Regions from separate parts of the Rhizobium sp. UBA1881 genome, predicted to be linked through region 3. Evidence: riboswitches for the same ligand, from Rfam matches in the RefSeq annotation. Region 3 holds a riboswitch; each other region holds the start of a gene.

Region 1 (7,074 bases), on a different contig from region 3:
CAGCACCAGCGTGCCGTTTCGTTTGACGTCGCCCGGCACCATCGCCTCCCAGCGGTCGGGCGCATCCTGCCCCTCGCGCAACACGGCCTCATTGGCACTCTCGCGCTCGCACCACGGAGCCAGCATGCCGCCGGCGAGCCAGGAGGCGGCACCCGCAAATCCGCAGCCGGGATCTGAAACCGTGACCGCGGCGCCGCGCGCGGCGAGCGCATGGGCGACCGTGAGGCCGGCGACGCCGGCTCCCTTGACGAGAACGCGCATCTCAGCCGGCCACCTGGCCCTCGGCATCAACAGCCATGTAGAGATCGCCGCCGTCGCGATACTTCGCAGCCATGGCGTCCAGCCCTTCTTTCTGTGCTTCGGCGCGGATATCGTGGGATATCCGCATGGAGCAGAATTTCGGGCCGCACATCGAGCAGAAATGCGCCACCTTATGCGCCTCCTTCGGCAGCGTCTCGTCGTGGAAGCTGCGGGCGGTTTCCGGATCGAGCGAGAGGTTGAACTGGTCCTCCCAGCGAAATTCGAAGCGAGCACGCGACAGCGCATCGTCGCGCAGCTGGGCGGCCGGATGTCCCTTGGCGAGATCGGCGGCGTGGGCAGCGATCTTATAGGTGATGACGCCGGTTTTCACATCGTTTCGATCCGGCAGGCCGAGATGCTCCTTCGGCGTGACGTAGCAGAGCATCGCCGTGCCGAACCAACCGATCATCGCCGCACCGATACCGGACGTGATGTGGTCGTAGCCCGGTGCGATATCTGTCGTCAGCGGCCCGAGCGTATAAAACGGCGCCTCGCCGCAGACGGCCAGCTGCTTGTCCATGTTTTCCTTGATCTTGTGCATCGGCACGTGGCCTGGGCCCTCGATCATGACCTGGCAATCCTTCGCCCAGGCGATCTTCGTCAATTCGCCCAGCGTTTCCAGCTCGGCGAATTGCGCGGCGTCGTTGGCATCGGCGATCGAGCCGGGGCGCAGGCCGTCACCAAGCGAAAAGGATACGTCATAGGCGCGGCAGATGTCGCAGATCTCCTCAAAGTGCTCATAGAGGAAGCTCTCGCGATGGTGATGAAGACACCACTTGGCCATGATCGAGCCGCCGCGCGAAACGATGCCGGTGACACGGTTGACGGTCAAAGGGATGTAATGAAGTCGAACGCCGGCATGGATGGTGAAGTAATCGACGCCCTGTTCGGCCTGCTCGATCAGCGTGTCGCGATAGACCTCCCAGGTCAGGTTCTCGGCAATGCCCTCCACTTTTTCCAGCGCCTGGTAGAGCGGCACGGTACCGATCGGCAGCGGCGAGTTGCGGATGATCCATTCCCGGATGTTATGGATGTTGCGGCCGGTGGACAGATCCATGACCGTATCGGCGCCCCAGCGCGCGGCCCAGACCATCTTCTCGACCTCTTCGGCCATCGAGGAGGTCACGGCGGAGTTACCGATATTGGCGTTGATCTTCACCAGGAAATTGCGGCCGATGATCATCGGCTCGGCTTCCGGATGGTTGATGTTGGCGGGAATGATGGCGCGCCCTGCTGCCACTTCCTGGCGGACGAACTCGGGGGCGACGTGATCGGGAACATGGGCTCCGAAGCTCTCGCCGTCACGGATCATGGCCTCAGCTTTGATCTTGCGGCCGAGGTTTTCGCGGATGGCGATGAATTCCATTTCGGGCGTGATGATGCCGGCGCGGGCATAAGCGAGCTGGGTCACCGCCTTGCCCTCAGTGGCGCGCAGCGGCTGGCGCTTGCCCGGGAATTCGGGTGTCAGGCGCTCGCCGCTGGCAAAGCCGTTGTCTTCGGGGCGCACCAGTCTTCCGTCATAGGCCCCGACGTCGCCGCGGGCGACAACCCAGTCGCGACGCAGCGCAGGCAGGCCGCGTTCGATGCTGATGTCGGCGCCTAAAACAGTGTAGATGCCGGAGGAATCGTAAACCGTGACCGGCGGCTCTCCGGAGGTGGGGTGCAAACTGATCTCGCGCATGGGAACGCGGATATCGGGGTGGATGTCGCCCGGGATATGGATCTTTCGCGAAGCCGGAAGCGGGCCGGTGGTGACTGTGGGTGTGATGGTCTTTGCGGCGATATTCATGGTTCGAGGCTCCAAGTTTTCGATTGGAGACCCAGTCCTCAGCCGGAATGATGAAAAGACGCGGGCACGGATTCCACGCGGAAATCCAGAGCCTGAAGCGCTTGCACCGTCCCTACGCCAGTATGAACTGGATCAGGTTCAACGGGTCACTGCGCGCGATAGCAGAATCTCAGCCCCTTGTCGGGACACCCCTGGTTAATGGAACGAGGGTATTGCGGCCCAAGCGGTTCCGTCAAGCGCAAAACATTTGATGGACGTTTGTGAAGAGAGCAGGCGACACAATACTCCCTACCGCTTCTAGCTTTAGCGGCGAACACCGTACCAGGTACGAAGAGCCGGGCACGTGCGGTTTTTTGACGTTAATCGCCACAGGTGCCGATGACGGGTCGCCATTTTTCGACATCTGTCTTTCTTTTGGCGGTGGGAGTGGCGAGCTTGGTTCCACAGAGTTTACGAGTGTCGAGGGTGCTCACAATCAACGTGGCCAGCCTTTGCGCCTGTTGTCGGCTTGGGGCGGGACTTGCCCGGGGCCAACGCTTCACGGATTAAGTCCCGCACAGCGTGCTGTATTCAAAACATGGCCTTCCATTTCTTGGCGGGCTCTAACTGGGTCATTCTCACGTAGTGCCGAAATTATCTTCCGGTGTTCGGCAATTGAGGCCTCCATCCGGGCAGGCTCAGTGATCGGGATCGGCTGGCGTTGCGTCTCCGTGAGTTGCTCACGTACGACTTGATAGAGCGCACGCATCATCGAATTGCTGCAAGCCGAGGCGATAATCGCGTGAAACTCGAGGTCTGCCTCCACGTTCGCTAGAAGATCCTGCTTCGCCCAACAAACTTCCATCTGTTTGGTCGCAGCTTCCATCGCCTGCAGTTGGTTGCCGGTGAGGCGGCCGGCGGCAAGTGCTGCGATACTGCCTTCGAGCATGATGCGGGTCTGGAAGACATCGAAAACGGAGTAACTGTCAGAATAGCGCCATGGAGCCATCCCGCTGTTCGTGGCGCTTCCACGCGCAACGACAAACGTTCCCCGACCGGCCTCCGTCTTGATCAGGCCAAGCGTTTCAAGCGTCAGCAACGCCTCGCGCAGCGACGCGCGGCTGATACCGAGCTTCGTGGAGAACTCGCGTTGAGACGGAATCTTATCGCCTGCGGCGAGTTCACCGTTTTGAATCATGTCCTGGATTAAGCGCGCCGCCGATTGCGGTACCAATGTCCTGTTCAGCATTCTTTCCATTCTCTCGGAGCCTAAGGCGAGGCAACCGAGTTGTCTCAGCATTTAAATCCATCAGTCGCTTGCAAATGACAATAGAGCATGATTGATTTGGCGTGACTGGTCAGACCGGTTAGACCAGTAGCAAAAATGTGCGCCACATAACAAGGGGAACCTAAAATGCGTCGTTTTTCGATTTTGAAGACTGTCATGCTTTCCGGCGTGCTAGCGATGGCTGGAGCCGCCGCTCATGCCGCGGATCTGTCCGTTGGTGCCAATGTCGGTAACGTCCCGTGGGAGTTTCAAGACGAGTCCGGGAAGACAGTTGGCTTCGAGGTCGATCTCGTCACAGAGATCGCGAAGCGCCTCAACAAGTCGGTGGAGTTCGTCAATATTCCGTTCAACGGGCTGTTCTCCGCCGTTCAATCGGGCCGCATCAATATGGCGATCTCGTCGATCACCATTACCGACAAGCGCCTGGAGTCTGTGAGTTTTGCCCAGCCCTATTATGACAGTGATCAGTCGCTAACTGTCATGGGAGCGAGTGGCATAAAAGACCTGAAAGATATGAGCGGCAAGACCGTCGGCGTCGATACGGGCTCGACCGGGGATGTGTGGGCGACCAGCAATACCGCAAAGTACAGCCTCGGCGAAATCCGCCGGTTTGAGGGCCTACAACCGGCGATGCTAGATCTCGCCGCAGGCCGTATCGACGGCTATATCAGCGATATTCCAGCACTCCAGTACTACGTCAAGGACAAGCCGGAGATCAAAGTCGTCGAGCGAATTCCGACCGGCGAAAAGTATTCGATCATGTTCAATAAGGGTGATCCGCTGGCCAAGCAGGTCAACGACGTCATCACGACGCTGAAGGGAGAGGGCTTCATTGCCAAGCTGCATGAAACCTGGTTCGGCGCCAAGGCGGAAGACACGACCTCGACGGTCAAGGTGGCAGATATGCCCACCGCAAAATAGGACCGGATGGTCAAGGTCACGGATGACGGGTTTGCCCGTCATCCGCCCCGAAACGGCTGATCGGTTTCTCAATGGATATTTTCACAACTTTTTTTAATCTGGCGGTGCTGGAGCGGTCGTTTCCGCTGCTGCTCTCTGGGCTCTGGATCACGCTCGAGCTTGGCATCGTCAGCATCGTTGGCGGCCTTATTGGCGGCCTGATCCTCGCGTTGCTACGCCTTTATGGGCATCGCGTGGCGCAAGCGATTGCCAAGATCTACATCGATATCTTTCGTTCAATTCCGCTGCTGGTGCTGCTGATTGTCATCTACTACGCTTTGCCGTTCGTAGGCATCCGGCTTTCGCCCTTTGTTTCCGCGGTTTCAGCGCTGACGTTGGTCTCGACGGCCTACACTGCCGAGATTTTTCGCGCCGGCATCGAGGCGATCCCGCGCGGGCAGTTTGAGGCGTCGGAGGCGCTTGGCCTTTCCTATCGGCACATGATGGCCGAGATCATTCTGCCGCAAGCAGTCAAGATCGTCATTCCGCCGCTCACCAACAACTGCATCAACGTGATGAAGGATACGGCGCTCGCCTCTGTCGTGGCGATGCCTGATCTTCTCAAACAAGCAACCCAAGCCCAGGCGCTGACGGCCAACCCGTCGCCCCTTATTGGCGCCGCTGTCATCTACATCGCCTTTCTCTGGCCGATGGTCATCATCGTCGCCCGCCTCGAAAAACGTTTCAGTGCCGGGAGACGGAGATGAAAACCATCGTCAGCATCCAAAATCTTGACAAATCCTACGGCCATTTCCAGGTGCTGCACGGCATCGACCTTTCGATCGCTGAAGGTGAGGTCGTGTGCGTTATTGGTCCCTCAGGCTCTGGTAAATCCACTCTTATCCGATGCATCAATCACCTCGAAAGTTTCTCGGACGAAAGCCGCATTGAAGTAGATGGCATCAGGGTTGTGCGTGGAAAAAATCTGGCACAAGTGCGAGCCGAAGTTGGCATGGTGTTTCAGTCATTCAATCTCTTTCCACATCTGACAGTCCTGAAAAACATCATGATCGCGCCGATGCGGGTACGCGGCACGCCGCCTGGAGAGGCGGCGCGCAAGGCGAGGGAATTGCTTGCCCGCGTTGGCATAACCGAACAGGCCGACAAGTATCCCGAGCAGTTGTCAGGTGGCCAACAGCAACGCGTGGCGATTGCTCGGGCGCTCGCGATGGAGCCACGAGTGCTGCTGTTTGACGAGCCAACGTCTGCACTCGATCCCGAGATGGTCGGGGAGGTTCTCGACGTCATGCGCAAGCTAGCCGGTACGGGCGTCACCATGATCGTCGTCACCCACGAGATGGGATTTGCCCGGCAGGTGGCGGATCGCGTGATCTTCATGGATGGCGGCCGCATCGTTGAGGCCGGTACCCCGGCCGAGATTTTCGACAATCCGCGCGAGGAACGCACGAAAAGCTTCCTACGCGCCGTTCTCAATCACTGACAAGAAAAGACAAGGTTCCGGAGGAACAACATGGAAGCGCAAACCCAATTCGACATCGATTTCGTCCGGAGCCAGTTCCCCGGCCTTGATCGTGGCTGGGTGTTTTTCGACAATGCCGGCGGCTCGCAAATTCTGAAACGCGCCGTAGAGAGGATTAATACGTTTCTCTACGACAAGAACGTTCAGATCGGCGGCAGCTACGACGTCTCGCAGCAGGCTGCCAAAGCCCTGATGGATAGCCGCATCGCGGCCATGCACCTCGTCAATGCCGCGCGTCCTGAAGAGATCGTCTTCGGCAGCTCCACAACCGTGCTTTTGCAAAATCTGGCGCGTTCGATGCGCAGCCAGCTTTCGGCGGGCGACGAGATCATCGTGACAATTTCCGATCATGAGTCGAATATCGGCCCCTGGGACGGCTTGCGGGACATTGGCGTCATAATCAAGTTCTGGCCACTCGATGCAACGACCTACGAACTCGACATTGCCGATCTCACGCCGCTGCTCACCGAGAAAACAAAACTCGTCTGCGTTACGCATGTTTCCAACATTCTGGGCGCCATCAACCCGATCGCCAAAATCGCTGAAGTAGTGCATGCCCACGGGGCTCGGATTTGCGTCGACGCTGTCGCCTATGCGCCGCACCGTGCTGTCGATGTTCAGGCCATGAACGTCGACTACTACGTCTTCAGCTTCTACAAGACCTATGGTCCGCATTACGCGATGATGTACGGGAAGTACAAGCATCTGCTGGAGCTTGATCCGCTTTACCATTTCTTCTATGGCCGCGATAAGGTGCCAGGCAAGCTGGAGCCGGGCAACCCGAACTATGAGCTTGCCTACGCGGTGACCGGGATCGTCGACTATCTTTGCGAACTCGGCACGAAAGCGGGAGCTAAGGGCTCTGCGCGCGAGCTGATCCTGGCCGCCTTTGACGCGATCACCGTTCAGGAGAATGCGCTGACCGAGCGTTTGCTGTCCTACCTGCGCAGCCGCAACGATTGCCGCATCATTGGCGAGACCGCCAACCGCAATGGCAGGCGCATTCCGACAATAAGCTTTGTCTTGGAGGGCCGGAATTCGGAGGACATCTGCAAGGCGATGGACGCCTACAAGATCGCGATCCGATTTGGCGATTTTCATGCGCGCCGCCTCGGCGACCATGTCGGCCTGCCGCAATATAACGGCGCCGTGCGCGTCTCCATGGTTCATTACAACACTATCGGTGAAGTCGACCGGCTGATCGCCGCGCTCGATGAGATACTCGCCGACCACAAGCGGGGCGCTGCCTAATGCATTTCGACACGATCATCAAGGATG
Region 2 (7,074 bases), on a different contig from region 3:
CGGCGGGGTTGAGTACGTCGCGGGCGCCGTTGATGTCGGTCGCTTGGCTGGGCAGCGCGCGCCAGCCCTTGGTGGCGCTTTCGCCCAGCAGATGGGACAGGTGGTTGAGCACCGTTTCGCTGGAGAGATCGAGGCCGGCGGAGTTGACGCGGCTTCCGTAGAGTTCGCCGGGGAGCGAGATCTTGTCGTGCTTCTGGCCGACGATCGGCATCTTCGAGACGATCTCGGCCGGGTCGGCGATCAGTTCGTCGATGGAGACGTTTGGATCGGCGATCCGGTTGACGAAGGAGGAGTTGGCGCCGTTCTCCAGCAGGCGACGCACGAGATAGGCAAGCAGCGTTTCGTGGGTGCCGACGGGTGCGTAGATGCGGCAGGGGCGGTTCAGGTTTTGCCGGCCGACCACCTCGTCATAAAGCGGCTCGCCCATGCCATGCAGGCACTGGAACTCGTATTTGCCGACATAATAATCCGAGCCGGCCATCTGGTAGATGGTTGCCAGCGTTTGAGCGTTGTGGGTCGCGAATTGCGGGAAGACGGCATCGGTCGCCGCCAGAAGCTTCCGGGCGCAGGCGACATAGGAAACGTCGGTGTAGATCTTGCGGGTGAAAACAGGGAAGTCCGCGAGGCCATCGACCTGCGCCCGCTTGATCTCCGCATCCCAGTAGGCGCCCTTGACGAGGCGCACCATGATCCGACGGCCGGCGCGGCGCGCGAGGTCGATGATGAAATCAAGCACGAATGGGCAGCGTTTGCCATAGGCCTGAACGACAAAGCCCATGCCGTTCCAGCCTTCCAGCTCGGGGTCGAGGCAGAGCGCTTCCAGAAGGTCGAGCGACAGTTCGAGGCGGTCGGCCTCCTCGGCGTCGATGTTGAGGCCGATGTCGTAGGACTTGGCGATCAGCGCCAGCGCCTTAACCTTCGGCAGTAACTCGTCCATGACGCGGGCGCTCTGCGTGCGTGCGTAGCGCGGATGCAGCGCCGAAAGCTTGATCGAGATGCCCGGGCCTTCATAGATGCCGCGCCGATCAGACGCCTTGCCGATGGCGTGGATCGCGGTCTCGTAATCCTTGTAGTAGCGTTTCGCGTCCGCGCCCGTGGTCGCGGCTTCGCCCAGCATGTCGTAGGAGTAGCGGAAGCCGCGCTGCTCGAGCGGCTTTGCCCGCTGCAGCGCCTCGTCGATGGTCTCGCCGGTAACGAACTGCTCGCCCATCATCCGCATCGCCATGTCGACGCCGCGGCGGATCACCGGCTCGCCGCAGCGGGCGATCAATCGGGTCAGAGCCGCAGAAAGGCTGCGATCGGCGACCGTCGATGTCAGCTTGCCTGTCACGACGAGACCCCAGGTCGCGGCGTTGACGAAGAGCGAGCGGCCGCCGCCGAGATGCGCCTTCCAGTCGCCCTCGGAAATCTTGTCGCGGATAAGCGCGTCGCGCGTGGCCGTGTCGGGGATACGCAGCAGCGCCTCGGCCAAGCACATCAGCGCGATGCCCTCCTGGCTGGAGAGCGAATATTCATGCACCAATCCCTCGACGCCAGTTCCCTTGTGCTTGGCGCGCAGGGCCTCGATCAGCTTGCGGGCGGTGTCGGCAGCGGCTTTCCTGACGTGATCGGGGAGGGCGGCTGCTTCAACCAGGCGTGGCACGCAGATCGTCTCCGGCGTGCGGTAGGCAGCCGTGATGGCGCGGCGCAGATCGCTCTGTTCTCGGATCGGAGTGGCGAATCCATCAAAGGGATTTGCAGAGCCGTTGGCCTGCTCTACTGTGACTTCGACTGCTGCCGCGTCGGTGGTGATTGCCATGCTGGGCTCCTGATCCGCTGATGTCGCGAAGCTAGCAGATTTCAAAAAGTCAATTTCACTTGATTTAGAACGTTCTAGTCTTTAGTTCGCTATTCAATATTCATATTGGAGGAAATTATTGTGGCGAGCGCGGGAAATGTCAGGGAAATCGACCAATTCGATCAGCGCATCCTCGACGCGCTCGTCGCCGATGGCAGGATGTCTGTGACCGACCTCGCCAAACGCGTGGGTCTGTCCAACACGCCCTGCCAGGTCAGGCTCAAGCGGCTGATCGAGGATGGCTACATTCTCGGCTTCCGCGCCATCATCGACGTCAACAAGCTCGGCCGCAACCATGTGGCGTTTACCGAGGTGAAACTCTCCGACACCAGGGAGAACGCGCTGAACGCATTCAACGTCGCGGTTCGCAAGCTGCAGGAGGTGGAGGAGTGCCACATGATCGCGGGCGCATTCGACTACCTCCTGAAAATACGCACGTCCGATATCGCCAATTATCGCCTCGTTCTAGGCGAGAAGATCTCCAGCCTTCCCTTCGTCGCCAACACATCGACCTTTGTTGCGATGGAAGCGATCAAGGAGAACGGCGCCTGATCGGCGGCTGATTGCCAGCTCCGGGCTCCTGTCATTTTGCGCGTGACAGCGGTCGGCTTCTCTGACAAAACAGACCCATTGAGAGACAGGGGCGTTTGCCGACGGCAGACTGAGAAGTACCCTTTGAACCTGAACCAGATAATGCTGGCGGAGGGAGTCGCTCGGACCCTTCGGCAGTGCTATCAGGGTCCCCGCGTCTTGCCCCGCCCGAAAGGGGCATGATGAAAGACGACAGATCTCCCGGTTCGATGCTTGATGCCATGCGCGCGCAAAGGCCGCTCGTTCAGTGCATCACCAATTTCGTTGCGATGAACATCGCCGCCAACGTGCTGCTCGCAGCCGGCGGTTCGCCTGCCATGGTGCATGCAGAGGAAGAGGCGGGCGAGTTCGCGGCGATCTCCGGCGCGCTGACTGTTAACATCGGCACGCTCTCGTCGAGTTGGTTGAACGGGATGCGTGCCGCTGCCAGATCGGCGGGCGAAAACGCCAAGCCATGGGTCCTCGACCCTGTCGCCCATTATGCGACCACCTTTCGCAGACAGGCCGTCGCGGAGCTGCTGGCGCTTCGCCCGACCATCATTCGCGGCAACGCGTCCGAGATCATCGCGCTCGCCGGTGGCGAAAGCCGGGGGCAGGGCGTCGATAGCCGCGACCCCGTGGAGCAGGCGGAAGCTGCCGCCAGCCATATCGCAGACAAGCATCAGGCCGTGGTGGCGGTGACCGGCGAGGTCGATTTCGTCACCGACGGCGCGCGCGCCTGCCGCATCGAGGGCGGCTCTTCGCTGATGCCGCAGGTGACGGCGCTCGGTTGTTCGCTGACATGCCTCGTCGGTGCCTTCGCCGCCGCAAGGCCCGGTGCTCCGTTCGAAGCGACGATATCGGCACTCGCCATGTTCGCCGTCGCCGGCGAAGAGGCGGCGCGGGTCACTGACGGACCGGGGTCATTTTCGTGGCGGTTCCTCGATGCCCTAGCGGCGATAGACGGCGCCGCGATCGACAACAATGCGCGGGTGCGGATGCTATGAGCAGGATCGATCTCTCGCTCTATCTCGTCCTCGATCCCGAGCTCTGTGCCGGCATCGGCATGGTCGAAACCGCAAGGCGCGCCGCCGCCGGTGGCGCCACTGTCGTGCAGCTTCGCGACAAGCACGCCTCCACGGCGCGCATGATAGACACCGGCCTTGCCCTGAAGGAAGCGCTCGCCGGGACGGGCGCGCTGCTTGTCGTCAACGATGATGTCGAGGCGGCCGTCGCGATCGGCGCCGATGGTCTGCATGTCGGCCAGGACGATATGGTCGTGCGTGCCGCGCGCGAGCGGGTCGGGCGCGACATGATCCTTGGCCTGTCGGTGGAGACAGAGGCGTTGGCGAGGGCTGTCGATCCGGCATTGGTCGACTATGCCGGCATCGGCCCGGTCTTCGCGACGCCGACCAAGCCGGATCACAAACAGCCGATCGGCTTCGACGGCCTTGCACGTCTCGTCGCTGTCTGCCCGGTTCCATCCGTTGCGATCGGCGGGCTGAAGCTGGCGCATGTCGGCGGTGTTTTTGCTGCCGGTGCCGACGGGATCGCCGTCATCTCGGCGATCTGCGGCACATCAGATCCTCGCGCCGCCGCCCGCGAGCTTTCAGAGGCTATTCAAGGGAGATCACGATGATCCGCAACGTTCTCTCCATCGCCGGATCCGATCCATCGGGCGGCGCGGGCATCCAGGCGGACCTCAAGGCCTTTGCCGCGCGCGGCGTCTATGGCATGGCGGCGCTCACCGCGTTGACAGCGCAGAATACGCAAGGCGTATCCGGCGTTCACCTCGTGCCAGCAGGTTTCGTCGCCGATCAGATCAAGGCCGTGTTTGCCGATGTCCGGGTCGATGCCGTGAAGATCGGCATGATCGCCAATGCTGAAATCGCCGATGCCGTCGCCGGCGTTCTCAAGCTTCATCCCGGCATCCCGATCGTGCTCGATCCCGTCATGGTGGCCAAGGGTGGGGCGAAGCTTCTCGACCCCGCTGCGGTCGATGTGCTTCTGCGCCGGCTGCTGCCGCTTGCGACTCTGCTAACGCCCAATCTGCCTGAGGCAGCCGCGTTGCTCCACACCGACGTGGCCGAGAGCCGCCGGGAGATGGGCGAGCAGGCCGAAGCGCTGCGCGCTTTGGGACCCGCTGCCGTGCTTGTCAAAGGCGGCCATCTCGAGGGCGACCAGAGCCCCGACGTGCTGGCAACGGAAGACGGCCTCGCCTGGTTCGAGGCCGCCAGGATTCCGACCGCAAACACCCACGGCACCGGCTGCACGCTTTCGAGCGCGCTGGCGGCCGAGCTCGCCAAAGGCGCGAAGCTGCCAGATGCGGTGGCCGCCGCAAAGAGCTATCTCGCCGGCGCGGTGGCTGCGGCCGGCACGCTCGACGTCGGCTCGGGACATGGCCCGGTCCAGCACTTTCACGAACTTTGGACGACAGAGGAAGGAGACGCGAAATGACATTGCCGATCAGTGAGCAGACGGTGATCGTAACGGGCGCCGCGCGCGGGCTCGGCGCGGCGATCACCAGGGCTTTTGCCCGCGAGGGCGCGAAGGTGGCGATCAACTATCGCAACAGCCGCGAGCAAGCCGAGGCGCTGGCGAAGAGCCTCGGCGAGCGGACGCATGCTTTTCAGGCCGATATCCGCGACGGCGCGGCCGTGCGCGAACTGGTGGCGGATGTCACGCGCACGCTGGGGGCACCGACGACTGTGGTGCACAATGCGCTCGCCGATTTCAGCTTCAACGGCGATGCACGCCCGAAGCTCGGCGAGCTCAGCTGGGAGGAGATAACCAAGCAGCTTGATACGGCGGTGAAGGGAGCTCTGAACCTCATGCAGGCAACCCGCCCGGCCATGGCCGCTGCCGGCTTCGGGCGCGTTGTCACGATCGGCACCAATCTCTTCCAGAACCCGGTCGTGCCATATCATGACTACACGGCGGCGAAGGGTGCGTTGTTGTCGCTGACCCGCACGGCCGCGGCCGAACTCGGACCTGATGGCATCACCGTGAACATGGTCTCAGGTGGATTGCTGCGGACCACCGATGCCAGCGCCGGAACGCCCGAGGCGGTGTTCAACCTCATCGCTGGCAGCACACCGCTGCGCCGTGTGACGACGCCGGAGGAAGTCGCCGACGCCGTACTGTTTTTCGCCAGCCCCTGGGCGCGGGCGGTTACCGGCCAGAACCTGATCGTCGACGGCGGCCTTGTCTTTGGCTGAACGTCATCGCGATATCATCACGACTTGACCGCGCCTGCGGTCAAGCCGGCGATGATGTGCTTCTGCGCGAGGAAGAAGACGATGACGGTCGGCATGATTGTCAGCGTGATGAAGGCGAGCACCAGCTGCCAAGCGGTGCCGAATTCGCCGCGATAGACCATGATGCCGAGCGGCCAGGGGTACATCTTCTCCGAGTTCAGCATGATCAGTGGCAGGATGTAGCTGTTCCAGCTGCCGACGAAGGAGATGATGCTGACCGTCGCAATGATCGGTCGAGAAAGCGGAAGGCAGATATGCCAGAAGAAGCGCATGTAGCCGCAGCCATCGACGACGGCCGCCTGGAACAATTCCTCCGGAAGGTTGCGAAAATAGTTCCGGAACAGGAGTATGCTCATGCCGAGCCCGAAGGCCACCTGCGGCAGCACCACGCCCCAGTAGGTGTTGAGCAGCCCGAGATCGCGGATGCGGATGAAGAGCGGCAGAATGGCGGTCGCGGCCGGAAACATCAGCCCGATCAGGAAGTAATTCAGCAGGAAGTCTGCGCCGAAGAAGCGGACATGCGCGAAGGTGAAGGCCGCCATCGCCGATACCGATACGGTAAGGAAAACGGTCAGCGCCGCGATGAGCAGCGAGTTGACCATCTGTCGCCAATAGCGATCGCCGAACAGGATGTCGGTGTAATTTTCGACATGCCACTCCACCGGCAGGCCGAACGGATTGGTGCGCAGGTCGCCCAGATCCTTGAAGCCGCCAAGCGCTGTGGTGACCAGCGGGATCAGGACGATGGCCGATATGATGACCAGCGACGTGTAGAGATAGGCTTTGGTGCCGGCATTGAGCCGGTCGGATGAAACGACGTCAGTCATGGCGCATGAATATCCGTTTGTAGCTGAAGGCGAGCGTTACGCAGATCAGGAAAAGCACGACGCCGACGGCGCTTCCGAGCCCGACCTGCATGCGGGCCACGCCGAAGTTGAAGAGGAAGGTCACCATCGTCTGCGTGGCATTGAACGGACCGCCGCCCGTCAGAGGCATGATGAGGTCGAACAGCTGCAGCGAGCCGACGACGGCGAAGAAGACCGAGAGGCGCACCGTCGATCCAAGCAGCGGCAGGGTGATATAGCGGAACCGCTGCCAGCCGCTGGCACCATCGATTTCGGCGGCCTCCAGCACGCTCTTGTCGAGCGATTGCAGTCCGGCGATGAACAGCATCATGTGGAAGCCGAAGTATTTCCAGACGATCACGCCGAGTACCGCGTACATCGCCAGATCCTTGTCGGCCAGCACATAGGGTGTCTCGACGCCGAGCAGATGAGCGATCGAGGCGAAGAGCCCATAGTCGCCGTCGTAGACGAAGCGCCAGATCAGGCCGGCCGCGACATCAGCGAGCACGTAGGGCAGGAAAAAGATCAGCCGGAAGACGACCACGCCGGCGATGCGGTGCGCCAG
Region 3 (7,074 bases):
TCCGCCACGCCGTCGAAGCGGATGGCGATGTCGCCGGGACCGGTCGCCATGACCGCCTCGACCTTGTTGTCGATCTTGAAGTCCGGCGGCACGTCGAAGCGAATGCCGAGACCACCATGCAGGAAGGTCTGGCCACGAACATAGCCCTCTTCCGGGCTGTCGCCGTAGAGCAGCCCATCAATGCCGTCGAGATAATATCCGCGTCCGGTATCGCCGACCTTGCCCTCCTGGCCGAAGGCACGGGCATGGTCGCGCGCAAGCTCGATGCGCTGCGCCGAGTTCGGGTGGCTCGAGAGGAAGTCCAGGCTCTGATCGGCATCGGGATCGACCGACATGAAGCGGCTGTAGCCGGCCATGGAATCCAGGAAACGGCTGGCCGCATAGGGATCATAGCCAGCTTCGCCGAGCATGCGGACGCCGATGACGTCTGCCTGCAATTCCTGCTGGCGCGAGAAGGCGGCAAGGCGCAGCTTGCCGCGCGCCAGCGCCTGCTTGCCGGCGATATCGCTGGACAGCACCTCCGCGACGACGCGGCTGGCGATCACTTCCGCCTCTTCGCGCTTCTGCCGCTCGATGCCGTGATTGGCGGTAACGTGGCCCATTTCGTGCGACAGCACGGCCGCCACTTCCGACGCATCGTTGGCAAGCGCCAGAAGACCGCGCGTGACATAGAGATAGCCGCCCGGCAGCGCGAATGCGTTGATCGCGGGCGAATTCAGGATGGTGATGCGATAGGACTGGCTCGGATTTTCCGACACCGCCGTCAGCGCGCCGGCAATGCGCGCCACCAGACGCTCGGTCTTGGCGTCCTTGTACTCGCCGCCATAGCTGGCCACGATGCGCGGATGCTCGCGCGCGCCCATGGCCGCACGCGGATCGTTCTTCTGCACTTCGTCGACGATCTGCGGATTGGACGAAGGGCCGACACTGGGCTGATAGGATTGTTCGAGCGCCGACTGACAGCCATAAAGCGCCACGGTGGAGGCGGACAGGATCGACGCCCGTCGCGCCCAGCGGCACGCTGCGAAGAACACATCACTGGAAGGCGCGGGCAGTTTCCACGTCGTCATGCGGTCCAGTCTGGCTCTCCGAGTCATCGCGCTTCTCGGCCGGCTCGCCGTCATGGCGCCCCGGTCGTCTTCATCAAGGTTCAACAGGCGTACGCCCCCGTTTCCGCAGTGCACAATCGAGGGCCCAAGTCTTTGCTTTAGCTGATTTCCGCACCGGTTGCATAGCGAGACTCTGCCTAAATATGGCGGCTTTATACTTTAGCAAGCCTAACGTGGTTAAGGAGTTCTCTGGGTCGCCGCAAATTATGGCGAAAGTGCCGTTGTCTTGTTAAGATTCGTCGATCCGCAGAAATTGCCGCAGCGCGGAATTGTTTTCGCCGGTCGAAAACCGCGTGATCGGCGCCGCCACCACGACCCTGCCCTGATCGATGAAAATCGCATAGTCGGCAATCCGCCTGATCTCGTCGGCGTCGTGCGACACGATCACGACCGTATTGCCGCTGTCGCGGTGCATGGCCAGAAGCAGCCCCGCCATGTCGCGCCGCAGGCTCGGATCGAGCGCGGCGAAGGGCTCGTCGAGCAAAAGGATGGGGCGCCGACGCACCAGCGCCCGGGCAAACGCCACCCTCTGCCGCTCGCCACCGGAAAGCGTCGCCGGCATCCGCTTTTCGAAGCCTGACAGCCCGACCTTCTCGAGCGCCGACGTGATGGCGCGCCGATCGGCATCGCCAAGTTTCAGGGCCGGATGAATGCCGAGCCCGATATTGGTGAAGACATCGAGATGGGCAAAGAGGTTGTTGTCCTGAAACACCAGAGACACGGGCCGCTCTGCCGGATGCTGATGGCCAACATCCTTTCCATCAAACAGGATCTGCCCCGTATCCGCCGTATCGAAACCGGCCAGCAGATTGAGGAAAGTGGATTTCCCCGCGCCCGACGCACCTGTGACGCCGATGACGGCGCCCTCAGGCAGCGCGCAATCGAACAGGAATGTATTCTGGCCAAGCCGCAGAGCCACGCCGCGCATCTCGATGGCATCAGTCATGCGATAGCGCCTCCCGCTTCGGTTCATCCGTCACGCCAGAGCCCATCGTGCCCGAAATCGTCAACAGCAGGCAGATCACGCCAAGGATCAGCGCCAGCCCATCCGCATCATTGGTGCGATAGCTCCCGAGACTGGAATAGACCAGCCATGGCAGCGTCACAAAACTATCCGAACCAAACAAGGCCACCGCACCGAGATCGCCCAGCGACAGCGCCATGGCAAAGGACAGCGCCGTCAGCACCGGCTTGCGCAAATCCGGCCACGAAATCAGCCGCAGCTTGGCGAGGCCGGAGATGCCGAGGCTGGCACTCAGCCGCTGCGTGCGGCGCTGGTGGATCGCATAGGCCGGCTCCAGCACCCTGACGACGAAGGGCATCGCCATTAGCGCATTGATGACGACGACAAGCACGGGCGCCACGACATTGACATCGCCGACATCACGCGCCGCCAGAAACCAACCCGTGGCGAGAACGATGGGCGGGAAGAGCAGCACGAGCGACGAGGCCGCACCCATGGCGGCGAAGAAGGACCGCGCGCCGCGTCGCGCTCTCTTCTCAAGCGAAAGTGTATGGCGCGCACGCACGAGCGGCATCGACAGGGCGAACGACAGCAAAGCCGACGAGAGCGCCATCACGCCACTGGTGGCGAGCGCGCGCCAGAAGATCGCTTCGCCGACGAGCTTCACCAGATCGGCGCGCAGGCCGGCAATGACGATGAAGAGCAACGGCAAGCCGAGAAACAGCACAGCCAGCATAAGAAGCGCGCGATCGGCGATCCATACACCAAACAGCGTGCCATCGGGCCGCCGGATCGTGCGGCCCGCCGTCAGCCCGGCATCTCCTGATGCCGGCAGCAGAGATAGAATGCCGAGCACCACCGCCGTCAACGCGATCTGCAGCAGGGACAAGCCCACCGCGCGGCCGGGATCGAAATCGAAGCGCAGCGACTGGTAGATCGCCACCTCGATCGTGGTCGCCGCCGGTCCGCCGCCGAGCATCAGCACCAGCGTGAAGCTGGTGGCGCAGAGCATGAAGATCAGCCCGGCCACGCCTGGTATGACCGAGCGCAGCACCGGCCACTCGATGAAGCGGAAGACGGAGACCGGCCGCATGCCGAGACCGCTCGCCACCAGCCAGTATTCGCCCGGCACCCGCTCCAGCGCCGCCAGCATCAGCCGGCAGGCGAGCGGCAGGTTGAAGAACACATGCGCGAGCAGAATGCCCGACAGCCCATAGATGCTGACGGGTTGATCGATACCCGTCCACGAGAGCATCGTGTTGACGACACCCTGCCGGCCCCAGATGCCGATCAGCCCGAGCGCGCCGATCAGCACCGGCAGCCCCATCGGCACCGCCATCAGCCGGATGATCCAGATGCGGCCGACAAATCGCGACTGCCGTGCCAGCGCACGTGCGATCGGGATGGCCAGCACGACAGACAGCAGCGTCGAAAGCGCTGCCTGCAGAAGCGTGAAGCGCAGAACGCGCAGGATGTATGGATCGGAAACGATCGATCCGACAGGCATGCCGTCGGTGGAGATCAGCAGGGATAGCGTCGCGACCGTCACGAAGACGAGGATGCCGGCGAGGCTGAGCGCCCCGCCGGCCAGCGCATATCGTCTTTCGGACGGCGCAAGAAGCATCAGTTCATGCTCATGGCGGCCAGCCACTCGTCGATCCAGGCCTTGCGGTTCTTGGCAACCTCATCCGAGCTCATCAGGAAGGTCTTCGACGGGTTCACGAGCTTGCCGAAAGCATCCGGCAGCGGCTCCGAGGTCTTGGAGACAGGCATCATCCAGTTGTTGGTCGGGATCGTGTCCTGGAAGCCTGGGGTGACCATGAACTTCAGGAAGTCCTGCGCCAGCGCCTTGTCCGGCGCGTTCTTTAGGAGGCCGGCAACCTCGATCTGGATGTAGTGTCCCTCGGAGAATGCCGCTGCCTGGTAGCGATCGGTGTTTTCCGAAACCATGTGATAGGCGGGCGACGTCGTATAGGAGAGCACCATCGGCGCCTCGCCCTTGGTGAACAGGCCATAGGCCTCCGACCAGCCGGGCGTCACCGTCAGCACGCGCTTCTTGAGCTTGGCCCAGGCTTCCGGCGCCTGGTCGCCATAGACCGATTTTACCCAAAGAAGCAGGCCGAGGCCCGGCGTCGAGGTACGGGGGTCCTCGATGACGATCTTCTGTGCGGGATCGCCATCGACCAACTCCTTCAGGCTCGCCGGCGGCGTCTTGATCGTCTGCGTGTCGTAGATCACGGCGAAATGGCCGTAGTCATAAGGCACGAAGACATCATCCTTGAAGCCGCCGGGGACCTGCAGCGCGCCGGTATCGACGCCGCTGGCATCGAACAGGCCGGTGGCCTTGGCTTCGGTGATGAGGTTTGTGTCGAGGCCGAGCACGACATCCGCCTTGGTGCCTGATCCCTCGAGCTTCAGACGCGACAACAGCGCCACGCCATCGGCAACGCTGACGAAGTTGACCGTGCAGCCGCAAGTCTTCTCGAACGCCGCCTTCACCTTCGGGCCCGGACCCCATTCGGAGGTGAAGCTTTCATAGGTGTAGATGGTGAGCGCCTTGTCGGCGGCCTGTGCTGCCGTTGCCGAAAAGCCCGCCAACAGCATGGCAGCGCCGAGCGCATAGGTCTTGAAATGGGTCATGACACCTCTCCTCTAGGTTCAATGAAGGGGAAAAGGGCGGTGCCTGGTGTCACGCGTCTAATCCCTCCGCCGGTGTTAGCCGGATCAGGTTCCGCGGGTTGGCTTTTGCAAGCCTCTCAGCCAAGCATCCTGAAGATACGAGGCACCCCGTTAGAGCGTCGCAAGGTGTATATCCGTAGCCGGCGTCTGGCAAGAGCGGACGTCGGCCCGGGTTCGTTGGCTATTCGGCGGCCTCGGCGGCCGCTTTCGCGGGCGCCGTGCCGCCTGTGCGCGGCAATTGCACCGGCTTCAGCATGAGGGCCGCGAGCAGACCGATGAAGGCAATGAGACACGAGGTCAGGAACAATGGCACGAAGGCGCTGGCATAGGCATCCGCCACCGCCTGACGCGCCGCCTCCGGCAATGCCGCCATCATCTTAGGCGTCAACTGCTCGATATTCTCGACGCCGGGGATCGATAGACCCGTACGGCCGAGCTGCGTGCCGATGATGGCGCCGTAGATGGAGATCGCGATCGAGGCTCCGCCCATGCGCGACAGCGTTACCGATCCGGTCGCCGCGCCGACATCGCGGGCGGGCGCCGCATTCTGCACGCCGATGATCGGCACCTGCTGCGCCAGACCGATACCGATGCCGTGCATCGCCATGATCGCGCCGATGATCAGCACCGGCGTTCCCGCATGCACCTGCGACAGCAGCACGAAGGCGACGGTGCTGACGGAGAGGCTAGCGATCGCGAACGGCTTGTAGCGCCCGGTCGCCGAGATGATCCGCCCGGCCGACAGCGAGCCGCATACGATGCCGCCGGTGAGCAGAATGAAGAGCGCGCCGGCCGCGGATGGCGAAAGTCCCGTCGTCGTCTGCAGGAACAGCGCGAAGTAATTGACCATGCCGATCCCGATCGCGCCGCTCATGACCGACATGACAAGCAGCAGGCCGAATGTCGGGTTACGAAACAGCGACAGCGGAACGATCGGCTCGGCAGCACGACGCTCCACCAGCACCCAGGCGATGGCGCAGACGATTCCGAGCGCGATGATCGCAAGATTGCCCGGCGCGACGAGCGAGCCGAAAAGCTGGCTGCCATCGGCGGCAAGCACGATGCAGCTGGTGGTCATCGCCAAGAGTAGCGCGCCGGCATAATCGATCTTCGGGCGGCGGTTCGGCTTGCGGTAGGGCAGCATGAAGGCCAGCCCGGCGATCACGATCGCGCCGATCGGCACGTTGACGAGAAAGATCGAACGCCAGCCGAACAGATCGCTCATCGCGCCGCCGAGGACAGGACCAATGGCGCCGGATGCCATCAGCACAAGGCTGGAATAGCTCTGGTATTTCGCCCGCTCGCGCGGCTCGAACAGATCGGCATTGACGGCGAAGATCGACACCATGATACCGCCGCCGCCGAGCCCCTGCAGCACGCGCGCCGCGATCAGCGTATCCATCGACACCGCCAGACCGCACAGCGTCGAGCCCACGGTAAAGATGATGATCGCCGCCATCATCACGTATTTGCGCCCGAAGAGATCACCGAGTTTGCCGTAGAGCGGCATGACGGCGCTGACGGCAAGGAGATAGGCCGAGCCGATCCAGCCGAAGCGCTCGATCTGGCCGAATTCACCGACGATGGTGGGAAGCGCGGTGGCCACGATCTGGTTGTCGAGCGTGGCCATGAAAAGGGCGGCCATCAGGAAAAGAAAGAGAATGAGCCGGCGACGGGGATCCGTGACCAGAGGCTGCGCGGCGACTTGCATGTTCATCGGGTGATCTTTCAGGGTTTCGTCGCATTTATGTGCTATCAGCATATAAATGTCAATGTCACATAAATGACAGCAGCATGTTTTCTTGCGCGACAGTTCCTGCTATCGTCCCGCGCATGAACGATACCGCAGAAGAAACCCGCGAGCCGGACGCCGCGATCGAGGACATCGTGCATATTGGGCAAAGCATGACCCGTATGCGGATGATAACGGGGCGGCGCCTCATCGCCCGCCTCGCCATCGCCAAGGTGGCGCCGGATATCGAGCTCTCGCATCTCGACGTGCTCGATGCCGTCATGCGCGCCTCCGAGCAGGGCGAGGTTACTGTCGGCACCATAGCCGAGGCCATGCGCATCGACCCCTCGCGCGCCAGCCGCATCGTCGCCGATATGGTGGGCAGAAACGTCCTGCAACGCGCCGCCTCGCAGCAGGATGCAAGGCGCATCCTCGTGGAGGTCACGCCTTTCGGCCAGCGGCTCCTGCAGGAACTGAAGGCCCAGAAGCTCGCCATCATCAAGGACGTGATCGCCGACTGGTCCGCGGAAGAGGCGGAAGCCTTCGCAGGGCTGTTCGACAAGTTCATGGGCGGATTCGAACGCGTGTTC

The links. Region 3 has a riboswitch for thiamine pyrophosphate ahead of thiB (thiamine ABC transporter substrate binding subunit). Riboswitches for the same ligand answer to the same signal wherever they lie in the genome.
Region 1: it holds a riboswitch for thiamine pyrophosphate, as region 3 does, so the genes downstream of both, thiC (phosphomethylpyrimidine synthase ThiC) here and thiB (thiamine ABC transporter substrate binding subunit) in region 3, are expected to answer to the same signal.
Region 2: it holds a riboswitch for thiamine pyrophosphate, as region 3 does, so the genes downstream of both, thiM (hydroxyethylthiazole kinase) here and thiB (thiamine ABC transporter substrate binding subunit) in region 3, are expected to answer to the same signal.

What each region holds. Positions count from the first base shown of each region.
Region 1 is NZ_DDHH01000045.1:18,815-25,888, reverse strand. Features, by position in the region: gene thiO (glycine oxidase ThiO) at 1-261, opposite strand, end outside; gene thiC (phosphomethylpyrimidine synthase ThiC) at 263-2,089, opposite strand; TPP riboswitch at 2,181-2,292, opposite strand; gene B3605_RS04485 (FadR/GntR family transcriptional regulator) at 2,628-3,317, opposite strand; gene B3605_RS04480 (transporter substrate-binding domain-containing protein) at 3,483-4,277, shown strand; gene B3605_RS04475 (amino acid ABC transporter permease) at 4,349-5,023, shown strand; gene B3605_RS04470 (amino acid ABC transporter ATP-binding protein) at 5,020-5,757, shown strand; gene B3605_RS04465 (cysteine desulfurase-like protein) at 5,788-7,047, shown strand; gene hydA (dihydropyrimidinase) at 7,047-7,074, shown strand, end outside.
Region 2 is NZ_DDHH01000005.1:19,545-26,618, reverse strand. Features, by position in the region: gene putA (trifunctional transcriptional regulator/proline dehydrogenase/L-glutamate gamma-semialdehyde dehydrogenase) at 1-1,798, opposite strand, end outside; gene B3605_RS00575 (Lrp/AsnC family transcriptional regulator) at 1,919-2,389, shown strand; TPP riboswitch at 2,467-2,562, shown strand; gene thiM (hydroxyethylthiazole kinase) at 2,638-3,414, shown strand; gene thiE (thiamine phosphate synthase) at 3,411-4,046, shown strand; gene thiD (bifunctional hydroxymethylpyrimidine kinase/phosphomethylpyrimidine kinase) at 4,043-4,864, shown strand; gene B3605_RS00555 (3-oxoacyl-ACP reductase) at 4,861-5,625, shown strand; gene B3605_RS00550 (carbohydrate ABC transporter permease) at 5,643-6,491, opposite strand; gene B3605_RS00545 (carbohydrate ABC transporter permease) at 6,484-7,074, opposite strand, start outside.
Region 3 is NZ_DDHH01000194.1:31,693-38,766, forward strand. Features, by position in the region: gene B3605_RS24120 (M48 family metalloprotease) at 1-1,097, opposite strand, end outside; gene B3605_RS24125 (ATP-binding cassette domain-containing protein) at 1,339-2,055, opposite strand; gene thiP (thiamine/thiamine pyrophosphate ABC transporter permease ThiP) at 2,048-3,697, opposite strand; gene thiB (thiamine ABC transporter substrate binding subunit) at 3,697-4,677, opposite strand; TPP riboswitch at 4,758-4,873, opposite strand; gene B3605_RS24140 (MDR family MFS transporter) at 4,934-6,469, opposite strand; gene B3605_RS24145 (MarR family winged helix-turn-helix transcriptional regulator) at 6,586-7,074, shown strand, end outside.